DNA from 3 places in the Streptomyces sp. NPDC028331 genome. Region 1 is predicted to be linked to each of the others. Evidence: riboswitches for the same ligand, from Rfam matches in the RefSeq annotation. Region 1 holds a riboswitch; each other region holds the start of a gene.
What was found. A riboswitch is a leader RNA that binds a small molecule or an ion and turns the genes downstream of it on or off. The one in region 1 is predicted to bind cobalamin.
Positions count from the first base shown of each region.

Region 2: linked by a shared signal. The riboswitch ahead of ACZ4SW_RS04310 (cobalamin biosynthesis protein) and the one ahead of ACZ4SW_RS27810 (ABC transporter substrate-binding protein) in region 1 are both predicted to bind cobalamin.
Region 3: linked by a shared signal. The riboswitch ahead of nicT (Nickel transporter NicT) and the one ahead of ACZ4SW_RS27810 (ABC transporter substrate-binding protein) in region 1 are both predicted to bind cobalamin.

Region 1 is NZ_JBVHTR010000022.1:15,914-21,104, reverse strand. Features, by position in the region: gene ACZ4SW_RS27830 (sarcosine oxidase subunit gamma) at 1-481, shown strand, start outside; partial or broken gene ACZ4SW_RS27825 (serine dehydratase beta chain) at 478-693, shown strand; gene ACZ4SW_RS27820 (hypothetical protein) at 810-1,256, opposite strand; gene ACZ4SW_RS27815 (AAA family ATPase) at 1,346-1,870, shown strand; cobalamin riboswitch at 2,053-2,206, shown strand; gene ACZ4SW_RS27810 (ABC transporter substrate-binding protein) at 2,410-3,327, shown strand; gene ACZ4SW_RS27805 (FecCD family ABC transporter permease) at 3,398-4,378, shown strand; gene ACZ4SW_RS27800 (ABC transporter ATP-binding protein) at 4,375-5,181, shown strand.
Region 2 is NZ_JBVHTR010000003.1:49,913-55,103, forward strand. Features, by position in the region: gene ACZ4SW_RS04290 (class II aldolase/adducin family protein) at 1-517, opposite strand, end outside; gene ACZ4SW_RS04295 (inorganic phosphate transporter) at 774-2,084, shown strand; gene ACZ4SW_RS04300 (hypothetical protein) at 2,098-2,313, shown strand; gene ACZ4SW_RS04305 (hypothetical protein) at 2,399-2,707, opposite strand; cobalamin riboswitch at 2,965-3,105, shown strand; gene ACZ4SW_RS04310 (cobalamin biosynthesis protein) at 3,206-4,162, shown strand; gene ACZ4SW_RS04315 (cobyric acid synthase) at 4,159-5,191, shown strand, end outside.
Region 3 is NZ_JBVHTR010000009.1:72,863-78,053, forward strand. Features, by position in the region: gene ACZ4SW_RS15615 (molybdopterin-dependent oxidoreductase) at 1-328, shown strand, start outside; gene ACZ4SW_RS15620 (hypothetical protein) at 522-2,216, shown strand; gene ACZ4SW_RS15625 (ArsR/SmtB family transcription factor) at 2,258-2,605, opposite strand; cobalamin riboswitch at 2,696-2,905, shown strand; gene nicT (Nickel transporter NicT) at 2,934-4,037, shown strand; gene ACZ4SW_RS15635 (YcnI family copper-binding membrane protein) at 4,060-4,836, opposite strand; gene ACZ4SW_RS15640 (hypothetical protein) at 4,877-5,191, opposite strand, start outside.

The DNA of each region.
Region 1 (5,191 bases):
GCGGGTGGAGCCCGGCAGTCCTGCGGCGAAGGCCGTCGAGGCCTGCCTCGACATCACGCTGCCGGGCCCGGTGCGCGCCGAGATGTCGGGCGACGTCAAGGCACTGTGGATGGGCCCGGACGAATGGCTGCTGGTGGCTCCCGACGGCCGGCGGCAGGACCTTCTCACTCGGCTGCGTTCGGCCATCGGTGAGGACGACTTCGCCACCGTCACCGACGTCTCCGCGCAGCGCACCACGCTGGCCCTGTCGGGGCACCTCGTCCGCAAGGTACTGGCGCACGGTTGTGCCATCGATCTGGATCCCCGGGTGACACCCGTCGGTTCCTGCCCGACCACGCTGCTGGCCCAGGCGCCGGTCACCCTCGTGGTGCGAGGAGAAGGAGCGTCCAGCGTCTGGCTGCTGGTGCGCGCCTCGTTCGCGTCCTACCTCGCCACCTGGCTGCTCGACGCCTGCACGGAGTACCGGGGAAGCACCGGATGAGCATCAGCGTCTTCGACATGTTCAAGGTCGGCATCGGCCCCTCCAGCTCCCACACCGTCGGCCCCATGCGTGCTGCGCACTCCTTCGCGTACGCCCTGGAGCAGGACGGCCTGCTGGAGGAGACGAGCCACGTACGTGTCGAGCTGTTCGGCTCGCTGGGCGCCACCGGGCACGGGCCGGCGGGCCAACCCGGGGTCGTCTTGCAGGGGCTCTGGCCGAACCCCGCGCAACGGCGCGGATTGCGGCAAAGGACCGGGCCCCGCCGCGATGGCGGGGCCCGGTCGCTCGTTCCCGGTACGCGGTCGCGGTCGGCCGGTCGGCCGCCGCCTCACTCCGGTCGCTCGTGCGGCGCCTTGTCCTCCGCGGGATAGAAGGCCGCGGGGAATTGGGGATCCGCGACCGTGAACGGCTGGAACCCGGCGTCCGCGATCGTCCGGTAGATGAACTCGGGGACGGACATGGCGAGCTGGTGCCACTGCTCACCGTATTCCAGCCATGCGACCAGCGGCCAGGTGGCGGGGTCGGCCGTGCTGTCGGCGAGCCAGTAGAACCTGCCCGCCGTCTCCGACCTGCCCCACATGATCAGGCCCTTGCCCTCGGCCGGCTGGTAGAGGGTGAACGGGCTGAAGTACCGGGCCATCCACTCCGGATCTCGCTCGGAGTCCTCGCGCAGACCCTGCCAGAAGCGCAGGCGGGAGTCCGTGCCCTCACCGCCGTGCAGGGCGAACAGATAGTAGGAGAACGATCCCGGCCCGACCGGTTGAGGCAGCGTCATTGTCGCCAACGAGGCATTCGGCTTGTCACACGTGTTTCTTCCGCAGACCATCGGTCACCCGCGGCCCGTCGGGGCTAGCCTCGATTCTCGTGATCGTATGGCTCAACGGCACCCACGGCGCCGGCAAGACGACGACCAGTGCGCTCGTGCAGCGGATGCTCCCGGACTCACGGGTGTTCGACGCCGAGAAAGTCGGCGAGACACTCATGGACATCAAGCCGGGACTGCCCGCGACGGACAACTTCCAGCACTGGCCGCCGTGGCGGCCCCTCGTGGTCGAGACCGCCCGACGCGTCCTCGACTACACCGGCGGCATCCTGGTGATGCCCATGACGATCCTGGTCGAGCAGTACTGGCGCGAGATCAGCTCGGGCCTTGCCCAGCACGCCATTCCCGTCCGGCACTTCGTCCTCCATGCCGACCAGGAGACCCTCCGCGGGCGCATCGCGCGCGACACCGTTCTTGGCCCCAACTCCCCGTTCCGTCTCCAATACCTCGAGCCCTACGCGGAGGCGGCCCGAACGTGGCTGCACGCCGAAGCGGAGGTCGTCGACACCACACACCTCACACCCGCCCAGGCTGCCCAGCAGATCGTAGAGGCCGTCAAGAGGTGAGAGAACGACCTTCCGGCGTCAAACCTCGTACATGACAACAAGCCTGCTATGTGGCCGGTCGGGCCGTGGGCGTCGACCAGTCCGGGGTTGATGCCGAGCTTGAAGCCGCCGGGCAGCGGCTTGCCCTCCCGACACCGCGTCGGTCCGGAAAGCGGCCGACGTGCTAGTGTGCGGCGGTCGGAAATCTGCATGGTCATGCAGGTTTTCCGGCAGCGCGTCAGGCAGCGAAGCCGGTGACGCCCGTGCCATGCGGGCCAGTCCGGCGCTGTCCCGCAACTGTGAGGGCCGCCTCAACCAGGGCCCAAGCCAGGTCGCCTCCTGCCGCGCTACGACATCGACCCTCGTGGGAAGGGCGATCCGTCTCCGTCGGCGCGCGTTCGACGCGGCCCGTCGACGGATTGGCTTCTTCCCGTGCTTTCGGGAGGAAGTGCCGCATGGCACACCAACCTGCTCGGCTTCGGCGACCTGTCCGGCTTCGGCCTCGTCGGCGCAAGCCGCTCGTCCACGCCCTGTCGGCGGCAACCGCCCTGATCGCGGCCGTGGCTTTCGTCGCCGGCTGCAGCTCCAAGAGCTCCGGCACCGCCGCGTCGACCGCTTCGGCATCCGGATCGTCCGCCGCCGCGTCGTTCCCCGTGACGGTGACTCCGGCGAACGGCAAGGTCACCGTCAAGAGCCGACCGCGGCGCATCGTGTCGCTCTCACCGACCGCGACCGAGGACCTGTACGCCATCGGCGCAGGCAAGCAGGTCGTCGCGGTGGACGCGAACTCCGACCATCCGGCCGGCGCGCCAGTCACCAGTCTCAGCGGACTGACCCCGAACATCGAGGCGATCGTGAAGTACGACCCGGACCTGGTCGTCGCCTCGCAGGATTCCGGCGGACTGGTCGCCGGACTGCGCAAGCTGGACGTGCCCGTGCTGATCGAGCCTGCGGCGGCGACAATCGACGACGCCTACCGCCAGATCGAGCAGCTCGGCCGGGCCACCGGCCACGCAGCGCAGGCCGCACGATCCGTCGCCGGTATGAAGTCCGCGATAGCCGCCACGGTCAAGCAGGCCGGCTCCGACCATGCGAACCTGAGCTACTACTGGGAGCTGGGTGCCAGCCCCTACTACTCGGTGACCTCCTCGACCTTCGTCGGACAGATAGCATCCCTGTTCGGCCTGAAGAACATCGCCGACAAGGCGGACAAGGCCTCCGACGGCGGATATCCCGAGCTGGCCCAGGAGTACATCGTCTCGGCGCAGCCGCAGTTGATATTCCTCTCGGACGGGTCGTCCGACGGCGGGCAGACCCCTGCGATCGTCGCGGCCCGGCCCGGCTGGTCGGGGATTCCGGCGGTGAAGAACAAGAGGATCATCAGCCTGGACGCTGACGTCGCCTCCCGCTGGGGCCCGCGTCTGCCCCAACTGGTCGCGCAGATCGCGCAGGCGGTCCAGAAGGCCTCCGCCCGGTGACGCGAGGCGGGCAGTGGCTGTGAGCAGGGTCGGAACGCGCTCTCGCACCGTGCGGGTCTACGGAATCGCGGTGGCTTTCCTCGCCGCCGCGGTGCTTGTCGGTGCGATGGCGGGGGCGGCGGCCGTCAGTCCGCTGGCGACGGCCACCGCGTTGCTGGACCGGGTGCCGTGGGTCCATCTGCCCTCGGGGCTCAGCCCGCTGGAGAGTGCCGTGCTCTTCCAGATCCGGCTGCCACGCGTGGTGCTCGCAGCGGTGGTCGGCGGCGCGCTCTCGCTCGCCGGCGCGGGCTACCAGGGCGTGTTCCGCAACCCCCTGGTCGACTCCTCGCTGCTGGGCGCGTCGGCGGGTGCCGGCCTCGGCGCGACGGTCGCCATCGTCTCCCTGGGCGGTACGGCACCGGCGGCCGTGCCCGTGGCCGCGTTCGTCGGGTCGCTGGCCGGGGTCACCATCGCCTACCTGGCCGGCGTGGCGGGCGGGCCGGGCACCTCGACACTCCTGCTCGCCGGACTGGCGGTCTCGATGTTCCTGACCGCCGTCCAGACCTACGTCCTCCAGCGCTCCAGCCAGGACATCCAGCAGGTCTACTCCTGGCTGCTGGGCTCCCTGTCCGCCGCCACATGGCACCAGACGGTGGAGATCCTGCCCTACACGGCGGCCGCCGTCGTGGTCGTGCTGCTGCACGGCCGCCATCTCGACGTGCTGTCCGTCGGCGACGAGGAGAGCCGCGCCCTCGGCATGCACCCGGGCCGCATCCGGCTGGCCGTCGTGGCCGCCTGCGCACTGGCCGCGGCGAGCGCCGTGGCGGTGAGCGGGCTGATCGGCTTCGTCGGGATCGTCGTTCCGCATGCGGTGCGCCGACTGGCCGGCGCCTCCTATCGGCTCGTCCTTCCGCTGTCCCTGCTGTTCGGCGCCGGATTCCTGGTCCTCGCCGACGCTCTGGCCCGCACCGTTGTGGCACCGGCCGAACTGCCCATCGGCGTCGTCACCGCACTGATCGGCTCTCCGGCATTCCTATGGATCCTGCGCTCCACCCGGTCGGTGCGCACATGAGCGAACTCGCCGGAAACGGGCTCGACGTGGCAGGGCTCGATGTCGACCTGGACCGCGCCCCGGTCGTGCGCGCGGTGTCCTTCGCCCTCGCCCCGGGCGGCTGGCTGGCGCTGATCGGCCCCAACGGGGCGGGCAAGTCGACGCTGCTCCGCGCCGTCGCCGGTCTGCTCCCCCATCGCGGCACGGTCGTCGTCGGCGGCACCGACGTCGGGCGCCTGCGCGCCCGGGAGAGGGCCCGGCTGATCGCCTACGTGCCGCAGGCACCCGTACTGCCGCCGGACATGACGGTCCAGGAGTACGTGCTGCTGGGCCGCACGCCCCACCTCGGCTACCTCGCGAGCCCCGGTGAACGCGACCGCCAGGCCGCGGCGCGCACGCTGGCCGCGCTCGACCTCACCCACCATGCCGCTCGCCGTCTGTCCGTGCTCTCCGGCGGCGAGCGGCAACGCGCCGCGCTCGCCCGGGCCCTGGCCCAGGAACCCCGGCTGCTGCTCCTCGACGAACCCACCTCCGCGCTCGACCTCGGACACCAGCAGCACGTTCTCGACCTCGTGGACGAGCTGCGCGGCACGCGGCGCCTGACCGTGGTCACCACGTTGCACGACCTCACCACGGCCGCACAGTACGCGGAGCGGTTGGTCCTGCTCGACAAGGGACGCGTCGCGGCGAGCGGCACGCCTGCCGAGGTCATCACCGAGGACGTGATCGCCCGTGTGTACGCGGCACGGGTGTCGGTGACGACGGACACCGACGGCCGTCCCGTGGTCACGCCGCTGCGCGGCCCCGGCACAGTCGGTCTCTGACCAGCTTCGG
Region 2 (5,191 bases), on a different contig from region 1:
CCAGGGCCCGGAGCATGTTCTCGGCCAACTCCGGGGTGCCGTAGGTGGCGTAGGGGGCGACCCGCACCGCGCCTCCCAGTGCGGCGGCCATGTAGTGGATCAGCGGCAGCTCCCGTACCAGTGCGGAGACGGCCGTGGCGTGGACGGCGTGGGTGTGCACGACGGCCCGGGCGTCCGTCGTGCGGTAGACGGCCAGGTGCATGGGCAGTTCACTGGTCGGGCGCAGCGTGCCGAGCACCTGCCGGCCGTCGAGGCCGACCCCGACCACGTCGCCCGGCGTCAGCCGTTCGTACGGCACTCCGGTGGGGGTGACCAGCACGGTGTCGCCGACGCGCAGGGAGACGTTGCCGGAGGTGCCGACGACCAGTCCGTCGGCGACGGTGCGGCGGGCGGTCGCGACGAGCTGCTCCCAGGCCCGTGCCAGGTCCGGCCCCGCTGCCGGGGTCTCCGGCCCCCGCCCGTCCGGTACGTCCTGATGTGGGTCCCCCGCGTCGGGTCGCGGTCGCTGATCGGCCATGCGGTGATCCTGCCAGGGGGTGACGGAAATCTCTCCGCCCGGCCCGGGACCGGCCGGAGCGGGGCCCCTGTGGGTACCGGCCGGGCCCTGGTGGCCGCCGCGGGCCGCAGGTGATGCCGCGGCCGGCGCCACCCGGTCACAAACGGAACGTCGGCACGCCGATTGGTACACCCTCCAGCCCGTCTCAGTTCATCTTCTGTTCACCCAGGTTGCCTACGGTCCAACAGCCACTGACCTCCCACAGAAGCCTGGGTAAATGGAACACATCACGCTCCTCCTCGGAATCGTGATCGTCACCGCTCTCGTGTTCGACTTCACGAACGGTTTCCACGACACAGCCAACGCGATGGCGACCACCATCTCGACCGGCGCCCTGAGGCCCAAGACGGCGGTGGCGATGTCCGCCGCGCTGAACCTCCTCGGCGCCTTCCTCTCCGTAGAGGTCGCCAAGACCATTTCCGGCGGCATCATCAACGAACAGGGCATACGCGTCGAAGTGATCTTCGCGGCCCTGGTGGGCGCCATCCTGTGGAACCTGCTGACCTGGCTCCTCGGTCTGCCCTCCAGCTCCTCCCACGCCCTCTTCGGCGGTCTGATCGGTGCCGCCGTCACCTCCGCGGGCTGGTCCGCGGTGAACGGCTCGACGATCGTCACCAAGGTCCTGATCCCCGCGGTCGCCGCGCCGGTCGTGGCGGGCCTCGCCTCGATGCTCGCCACCCGCCTGTCGTACGTGATCGGCAGCCGCGCCGACGACAAGGCGACCGCGAAGGGCTACCGCGCCGGGTCGATCGCCTCGGCCGGCCTGGTCTCCCTGGCCCACGGCACGAACGACGCGCAGAAGACGATGGGCATCATCACGCTGGCCCTGGTCACCGGCGGCGTCATCGCCCCCGGCTCGAACCCTCCCACCTGGGTCATCGTCTCGGCCGGCCTGGCCATCGCGCTCGGCACCTACCTGGGCGGCTGGCGCATCATCCGCACCCTCGGCAAGGGCCTGACGGACCTGGCGCCGCAGCAGGGCTTCGCCGCCCAGACCAGCGCGGCGACCGCGATCCTCGCCTCCTCGCACCTCGGCTTCTCCCTCTCCACCACCCAGGTGTGCTCCGGCGCCGTCATGGGCGCGGGCCTCGGCCGCAAGGGCGGCGTGGTCCGCTGGTCCACCGCGACCCGGATGCTCGCCGCGTGGGTTCTGACGCTCCCGGCGGCCGGCCTGGTCGGCGCGGGCGCCGAACTCCTCACCAAGCAGGGCACCTGGGGCACGGCCACCACCGGCGTACTGCTGGTCGCCGGCGCCGGCGTCATCTGGACCCTGTCCCGCCGCAAGCCGGTCACGGTCGACAACGTCAACGACGTCGAGACGGAGCCCGCGGGTGTCGTCACCGCGGCGATCGCCGCGGTCATCCCGCCCCCGGCGGGTCCGGTCACCACGGCCGACGCCCCCGAGGTCACCGTCGAGGCGCCCGGCACCGTCGTGGCGGACACGGACGCCACCACCGACCTGCAGACCACCATCCCGGCCCCGGACTCCGGCACCTCCGCCGAGCCGGCTCCCGCCGCCACGGTTTAAGGAATCACCACTCATGAAGATCGACTGGGCAGCCCTCGGCTCCGTCTTCGGCGTCAGCCTCGCGGTCACCGTGGCCCTGGTGGGCCTGTTCACCCTGGGCGTCGTCGGCCTCACCAAGAAGGACTCGGCCCGGGGCGGCACGGCCGCCCTGGCGGCCACCGGCGCCTACGCCTGCTTCGCGGCGTGCGCGGCGGCGGTCGCGTACGGGATCCACCTGATCGTCGCCTGACGGCGGGAGCAGTCCGCAGTCGCCCCCGCAGCGGTGTGCTGCGGGGGCTTCTCACGTCCCCGGGCTCAAAGGGCCGCCCCCGCGGTCAAGGGGTCCGCGAGTCCCGTTGCCGGACGGCCGCCCTCGCCCGGCCCAGTACGCGCAGGCGCTCCGTGACCGGGGTGAGGCCCCACCACAGCCCCGCGCAGGTGGCGGCCGCGATGGTGACCACCAGCCAGACCAGGGCCCGCGCCGGGGTTCCGGGCACCAGCAGTGCCGCCAGCGCACCGATTCCGACCGCGAACATCCCCGTCGTCAGCGAGAAGAGCGCCAGCGGAGCCGCTGCCGCCAGCGAAGGGTGCGGCGCGTGGGGACCTCCCGCGCCGGACGAGAATTCCTTGGCCCTGTCCCCCATGCGGGTCCCTCCCGTCCTCCGGACGGTTCGCTCGGACGCCGTCCACTGCCGGGTTTCTCGAGTCCCGCCAGCAAAGCACACCCCGCCGGGCGGCGAAAGACGAGCACCGGGCCGGTGCGCCGTTTCGCGTCATGCGCCGGAACGCGCCCCCTGCGACCGCCACTTCGCCACGAAAGCACCGATTCGGGTGACTGACGTGATTTCAGCGGTGTGGAACTCAGCACACCGCAGCACCGCAGGTCAAGAGCAAGTTGACGGCTGTTCTGGGCGCGTGGTGGACTGCCGGAGCCAGTACGGCGGCAGGAGAGGAAGCCGGTGCGAGTCCGGCGCGGTCCCGCCACTGTCACCGGGGAAGAGGTCCCCGGGAGCCAGGAACTCTCGCCGCCGGTCTCGTCGAACCAGGGCGTGGACACCCTGAGTGAGGACATATCGCCATGCGCGGCTGCCGATTGAGGTTCTGTCACCGGGCCCTGACCGACCCCACGGTCGGCTGAGCCGATGGGTGCCGATCGCGTCTTCGCGTACGGCGCCGCCGCCGGACTCCTCGGTGACCTCCTGCTGGGCGATCCTCGCCGCGGGCATCCGGTCGCCGCGTTCGGGCGGGCGGCGGCGGCCGTGGAGCGGGTGCTGTGGCGGGACCACCGCGGCTGGGGCGCGCTGCACACCGCCGTGTGCGCCGGGGGCGCCGTGACGCTGGCGGCGCTCGCCTCGTCCGCCGTACGCCCCTCCCGTACCGCCGCCACGGCCCTGACCGCCGCCGCCACCTGGGCCGTGGTCGGAGGCACGTCGCTCGCCCGGGAGGCCCGGGCCATCGGGCGCGCCCTCGAAGCGGGGGACGTCGAGGCCGCGCGCGCCCGGCTGCCGCATCTGTGCGGGCGGGATCCGCAAGCGCTGGACGCGGACGGGATCGCCCGGGCGGTCGTCGAGTCCGTCGCCGAGAACACCTCCGACGCCGTCGTGGGCGCGCTCACCTGGGGAGCCGTCGCCGGGGTGCCCGGCCTCGCGGGTTTCCGCGCCGTCAACACGCTCGACGCCATGGTCGGCCACAAGTCGCCCCGCTACCGGCGCTACGGATGGGCCTCGGCCCGCCTCGACGACGTCGCGGGCTGGCCGGGGGCACGGCTCACCGCCATTCTCGCGGCACTGGCGGGCCCCGACCCGCGGGGCGCGGTGCGGGCCTGGCGTTCCGACGCCGCGAAGCACCCGAGCCCCAACGCAGGCCCCGTGGAGGCGTCGTTCGCGGGCGCCCTCGGCGTGCGGCTGGGCGGGACGCTCTCGTACGGGGGGCGCGTGGAGCACCGGCCCGTGCTCAACGCGGCGGGGCGCGCCGTCCGTACGGACGACATCGAGCGGGCCGTACGGCTCTCCCGGCGCGTGAGCGGGCTGGCGCTCGGCATCACGGTCGCCGGGCGCCTGGCGGCCCGAAGGCTTCTCGCGAAGGGACGGACGTCATGAGCGGCGGACTCCTCGTCGCCGGTACCACCTCCGACGCCGGCAAGTCCGTCGTCACCGCCGGGATCTGCCGCTGGCTCGTACGGCAGGGGGTCGAGGTCGCGCCGTTCAAGGCGCAGAACATGTCCCTCAACTCCTTCGTCACGCGCGAGGGCGCCGAGATCGGGCGGGCGCAGGCCATGCAGGCCCAGGCGTGCCGCATCGAGCCGACCGCGCTGATGAACCCCGTGCTGCTCAAGCCGGGCGGCGAGCAGAGCAGCCAGGTCGTGCTGCTGGGCAAACCGGTCGGCGAGCTGAGCGCGCGCGGGTACCACGGAGGGCGGCAGCAGCAGCTCCTCGGCACCGTGCTGGACTGCCTGGCCGAGCTGCGGGGCACGTATGACGCGGTGATCTGTGAGGGGGCCGGCAGTCCGGCGGAGATCAACCTGCGGCGTACCGACATCGTGAACATGGGGATCGCCCGCAACGCCAAGCTGCCCGTCCTCGTCGTCGGCGACATCGACCGCGGGGGTGTCTTCGCCTCCTTCTTCGGGACCGTCGCGCTGCTGTCGCCCGAGGACCAGGAACTCGTCGCCGGGTTCCTGGTGAACAAGTTCCGCGGGGACGTCAGCCTGCTGGAACCGGGCCTCGACATGCTGCGGGACCTCACCGGGCGGCGCACCTACGGCGTCCTGCCCTTCCGGCACGGGCTCGGGATCGACGAGGAGGACGGACTCAGGGTGTCCCTGCGGGGGGCGGTCCGCGAGTCCGAGGTGACCGCGCCCGTCGGCGAGGACGTGCTGCGCGTCGCCGTCTGCGCGATTCCCCTCATGTCGAACTTCACGGACGTGGACGCGCTGGCCGCCGAGCCGGGTGTGGTGGTCCGGTTCGTGGACCGGCCGGAGGAACTGGCGGACGCCGACCTCGTGGTGATCCCGGGGACCCGGGGCACCGTTCGCGCCCTGGAGTGGCTGCGCGAGCGCGGTCTCGCGGACGCCCTCGTCCGAAGGGCCGCGGAAGGGCGGCCGATCCTCGGCGTCTGCGGCGGCTTCC
Region 3 (5,191 bases), on a different contig from region 1:
CCGCGCCACCGACTTCTACTACGAGGAGGAGCTGACGAAGCTGCGCGAGGACGGCGTGCTCACGCGTCTCGACACCGCCTTCTCCCGCGATCAACGCGCCAAGGTGTACGTCCAGGACCGGATGCGCGAGCACGGCCCCGAGCTGTGGCACTGGCTCCGGGACGGCGCCCGCTTCTACGTCTGCGGGGACGCTTCCCGCATGGCCAAGGACGTCGACCAGGCGCTGCGGGACATCGCCGTCCTGCACGGCGGTCTGAGCGAGGCGGAGGCGGCCGCGTTCGTGAAGCAGCTCGCGGCGGAGAAGCGGTATGTGCGGGACGTCTACTGAGGCGTGGACCAAGTCGCGGTCAACCGGAAGAGAACCGCCGCCGAACGCAACCCTCCGTACGGGATCTCTTCACCCCGCTGCCACCGCGTTCTTCACCACCGGGCGCTCGTCGTTCATGATCTCCTCCTAGCGTCCTTGCGTGCATGTGGCAGAAGTGAAGCCGTCGACAAGGGTCCGGTGGGCGCTCCCGCTGGTGGCGCGGGGCGAGAACGAGCCGGACCGGGCTCCCGCGCAGTGGCACCGCGTACTGACGTTGCTCGCGAACATCAGCTTGTTGATCAACACGCGCAACGTGTGGAACACCGCCGCCAGCCATCACCCGCCGATCGCCGCGGTGATCTCCGTCTGCTACGCGTCGATCCTGGTCACGGGCGTGCTGACGCTGGTGGTGCGGCGCACCCGCTCGCTGGCCCGGCTGGATCTCGTGGTCCTGGTGACGGCGATCACGCTTCTGTACTGCGCGTCCGCCGTGCTGCACGACTACAGCGACGAGTCGATCCTCACCATCCAGGCCGCCCGCGAGTTGCTGCACGGCAACCCGATGTACGGGCAGGCCTGGCCCTGGCTGTTCGGGCACCACACCACCGTCGCCTACACCCCGACCGTGGACGGCGGTTACGACTACACCTACGGCTATCCGCCGCTGACCGCGCTCCTGACCGCGCCGCTGCTGCGGATCGGTCACGGCGCGCTGCCCGAGGTCCTGGTCCCGACCACCGCGATCGCCCTCGGCGCGGTCGTCATGTGGAAGATGCTGCCGGCGCCGTGGCGCTCGGCGGCCACCATGGTGTGCCTGGGCTTCGGCATGATCCCGATGTACGCCCGGCTCGGCTACCCGGCGGTCGTCGCGCTGGCCTTCCTGATCCCGGTGGTGGTGCGCTGGACACGGATGGGCACGGGCGGGCCGGCCGACTGGGCGCGGGCGGCCTGCCTGGGCGCGGCCTGCGCCGCCCAGCAACTGCCGTGGTTCCTGACGCCGTTCCTGCTCGCCGGCGTCTACGCGGTGCGGCGCGGTGAGCTGGGGGCTCGTGCGGCGGCCCTCGCCGTGGGGCGGATCGTGGGCATCGCGGTCGGGACCTGGCTGCTGATCAACGCGTACTTCATCGTGACCGAGCCGCGCACCTGGCTCGAGGGCATCGCGCTGCCGATCACCCAGGGCGCCATCATCCACGGCCAGGGCCTGGTCGACATCTCCCTGTACTTCACCGACGGCAGCGACCGCCTGAGCTGGTACTCGCACGCGAGCATGCTGCTGCTGGCGGGTCTGCTGGCGCTGTTCGTGCTGTTCGTGCGGCGGCTGGGCCCGGCGGCGACGGTGCTGCCCTGGTGCGCGTTCTTCCTGGCGACCCGTTCGCAGGACGGCTACTACCTGCTGATGACGCCGCTGTGGCTGGCGGCCGCCGTCACCGTGCCGTCCTCCGCGTTCGCCACCGCCTGGCAGCCGCGGCTGCTGCACGGCCGGCGGACGGCCCGCATGGTGCTGGCCGGAGCCCTGGTGGTACCGGCTCTGCTGGCCGTGACGCTCGCGGCGACCGGGGAACCGCCGCTGCGCATGCAGGCCATCGGCTCCACCCGGAAGGCCGCGACCGTCAAGACGCTCACCGTCCGTGTGGACAACACCGGTGACTCCGCCGTCCAGCCCCACTTCATGGTGACCACCGGCCAGGGCATGAGCCTTTGGTGGAAGGTGCTCCAGGGCCCGTCGTCCGTCGGTGCCCACGCCACCGCCACCTACCGGATCCAGGCGCCGGGCAAGGGCTTCGCCGTCCCCAAGAAGGGCGCCCGGGTCCGGCTGCGCGCCTTCACCGGGTCGCCGCTGACGCTGTCGAGCCAGGACATCCACCTGGCGCAGCACAAGGTCAAGTCCAAGCCCTCACCCAAGAAGTGAGGACCAAGGGTGGGGTGAGGGAGCGTTGAGGTGAGAGTTCGTCAGGTGACTTGCTTCAGCAGCTCGTTCACCACGGGATCGGTCACCCGGTAACGGACGATCCGCCCCTCCTTCTCACCCGTCACCACCTCGGCCGTCCGCAGCAGCCGCAGCGCCTGCGAGACGGCCGGGTCGTTCATGCCGGTGGCCACCGCGAGATCGGAGACGGCGAGCGGGCCCGCCCGGTGCAGGGCCAGCAGCAGGGCGAGCCGGCCGGGGTCGGCCAGCAGCGAGAAGCGTTCGGCCCAGGTGCGTACGGCCTCGGGGGCGCCGATGGCCTCGATGGCCTCGCAGACCCGGTGGCCGTCGATGGTGCGCCTGCCGGCGCGGTCGGCGGGGACGAGATGCATGCGCACATTCTCCCAGGTCCGCTGTGTGATCTTCGATACCCCGGAATACCTGCGCAACTGTGCAGTCTTGCAGGCGTTCCGGGGCCGGCCCTAAGGTGGGCGGGCCGTGGTGTTCGGGAAGACCGGTGAAAGCCCCCAGGGGCTCAGGCCGGAGCGGCCCTCGCCACTGTGATCGGGGAGTTCCCGTCCCGTGCCGCCCGCCTCCAGCGGGTGGCGCCACTGGCTGCACGTCGGCCGGGAAGGTTGGGGCGGGCGCGGTGATCCGTCAGCCAGGAGACCGGCCACGGCATCTCACGAAGTGATCCACGAGGTGCTGGAGCGTGACCGCATGACCCTGACCGACCCTGCCCTGCCCAAGGCCGCCTCCTTCCGTTGGCGGCGCGAGGACACCCTGCGGACCGCCGGACTGCTGGCGGTGGTCGCGGCCCTGCACGTGGCGGCGTTCGGGGTGCTGTTCCTGCTGGTCGCGCCCGAGCACTACCAGGTCGGCTCCAAGGCGTTCGGCGTCGGACTCGGCGTCACCGCCTACACCCTGGGCATGCGGCACGCCTTCGACGCCGACCACATCGCCGCCATCGACAACACCACCCGCAAGCTGATGGCGGACGGCAAGCGCCCGGTGTCGGTCGGGTTCTGGTTCGCGCTCGGGCACTCCAGCGTGGTGGTGGTGCTCGCCGCGCTGATCGCCGGGGGCACCCGGCTGGCCGGTCGGCTGATGAACGACGACTCCCGTACGCACCAGGTGCTCGGGGTGCTGGGCACGACGATCTCCGGCTCGTTCCTCTACCTCATCGCGGCCCTCAACCTGGTGGCGCTGGTGGGCATCCTGCGGGTGTTCCGGGCGATGCGGGCGGGGGCGTACGACGAGACGGAGCTCGAACAGCACCTGGACTCCCGGGGGTTCATGAACCGCATCCTGGGCCGCCTCACCAGGTCCATCAGCCGCCCCGGGCAGATGTTCCCGCTCGGTTTCCTGTTCGGCCTGGGCTTCGACACGGCGACCGAGGTCACGCTGATGGTGATGGCGGGCAGCGGGGCGGCGGCCGGGCTGCCCTGGTACGCCGTCCTGTGCCTGCCGCTGCTGTTCGCGGCCGGGATGAGCCTGTTCGACACCCTCGACGGCACGTTCATGAACTTCGCCTACCAGTGGGCGTTCTCCAACCCGGTGCGCAAGGTGTTCTACAACCTCACCATCACCGGTCTGTCGATCGCGGTGGCCTTCCTGATCGGCACGATCGAGCTGGTCGGAGTGCTGCACGACAAGCTCGACCTGCACGACGCGGTGACGGGCTGGATCGCCGGGCTCGACCTCGACAACGTGGGCTTCGTCATCGTCGGGCTGTTCGTCGTGGTGTGGGCGGCGGCCCTCGCGTACTGGCGGCTGGCGAAGGTCGAGGAGCGCTGGGCCCCCCGCCCCGCCGACGGCGGGTGACGCCGACGGGGCGGGGCCCCGGTCACTCGGACGCGGAGGTGCCGGAGGAGCCGGTGGATTCGGAGGATCCGGCGGTGCGGCCGCGGGCGAGGGAGAAGCCCGCGGCGGCCAGCCCGAGCACGCCGACGACCAGACCGGCGATGCCGAGCCCCCGGGCGGTGGAGTCACTGGTGGCGGCGGCCTTCGTCGTGGCGGCGCTCGGCTTCTCCTCGGTGCCGGCTTCAGCCGCGGTGGAACCGCCGCCCTCCGCCGTGCCCTGGGCGGTCAGCTTGAGCACCGGCGCCGGGTTCTCCGGCTCGTCCTGCCCCTTCTGGGCCTCCTCGATCCAGCGGACGACGTTTCCGTCGGAGTAGGTCTGCAGCGTCTTGAACGTCAACTTGTCCGTGTTGTCCGGGAGTTGACCGAAGGCCACGTTGAAGTCCTGGTACTGGCCGTGCCGGATGCGGCCGCCGGTCCAGGTGATCTGGGAGACCGCGTCGGTGATGGTGCCGTCGTCCGTCTTGACCGGTGTCTTGAGCTTGGTGGTGGTCACCTGCGCCGTCCAGCCGTCCTGCGGGGTGACCAGCACGCCCAGGACCGGGTGGTCGGTGGGCAGGAAGACCTGCACCTTGGTGGTCGCGGCGGTGTCCTCCTCATTGGGCACCCGGAAGGTGAGCACGCCGTCCGTGGCGCCCTTGGGGTAGCTCTCGGGGTGGACGGTGACGTGTGCGAAGGCGGCTCCGGCCGTGGTGAGGACACCGGCGGCGGCGAGCGCGGCGACGGTGGTGGCGCGGCGCAGGGTGGTACGCGTCAGGGACATGGGTGGGCAAGCTCCGTACGTGCGTTCGGTGTTGGGGGGTTCAGACGGTGTACGGGGCCGCCGGGGGCGGGCCGCGCCGGTACAGCGCGTGGCGGAGCAGCGCCTGCCCCGGGAGGCGGCGTCGTCGGGCGTACGGGCGCGGCGGCCTGACGTACGCGGGCAGCGGTGCCGTACACCACCGGACGGCGAGGCGCGGGACGAGGGCGGCGGCCTTGCGCAGCACCGACCACAGGGCGGCCTCGCCGCGCCGCAGGCACCAGGAGGCCAGCAGGGCGGCGGCCAGGTGCGCGGCGACGGCGTGCGAGGTCATGGCGTGCGGCGGGACGGCCATGCGCATGCCCTGCGCCATGCCCGG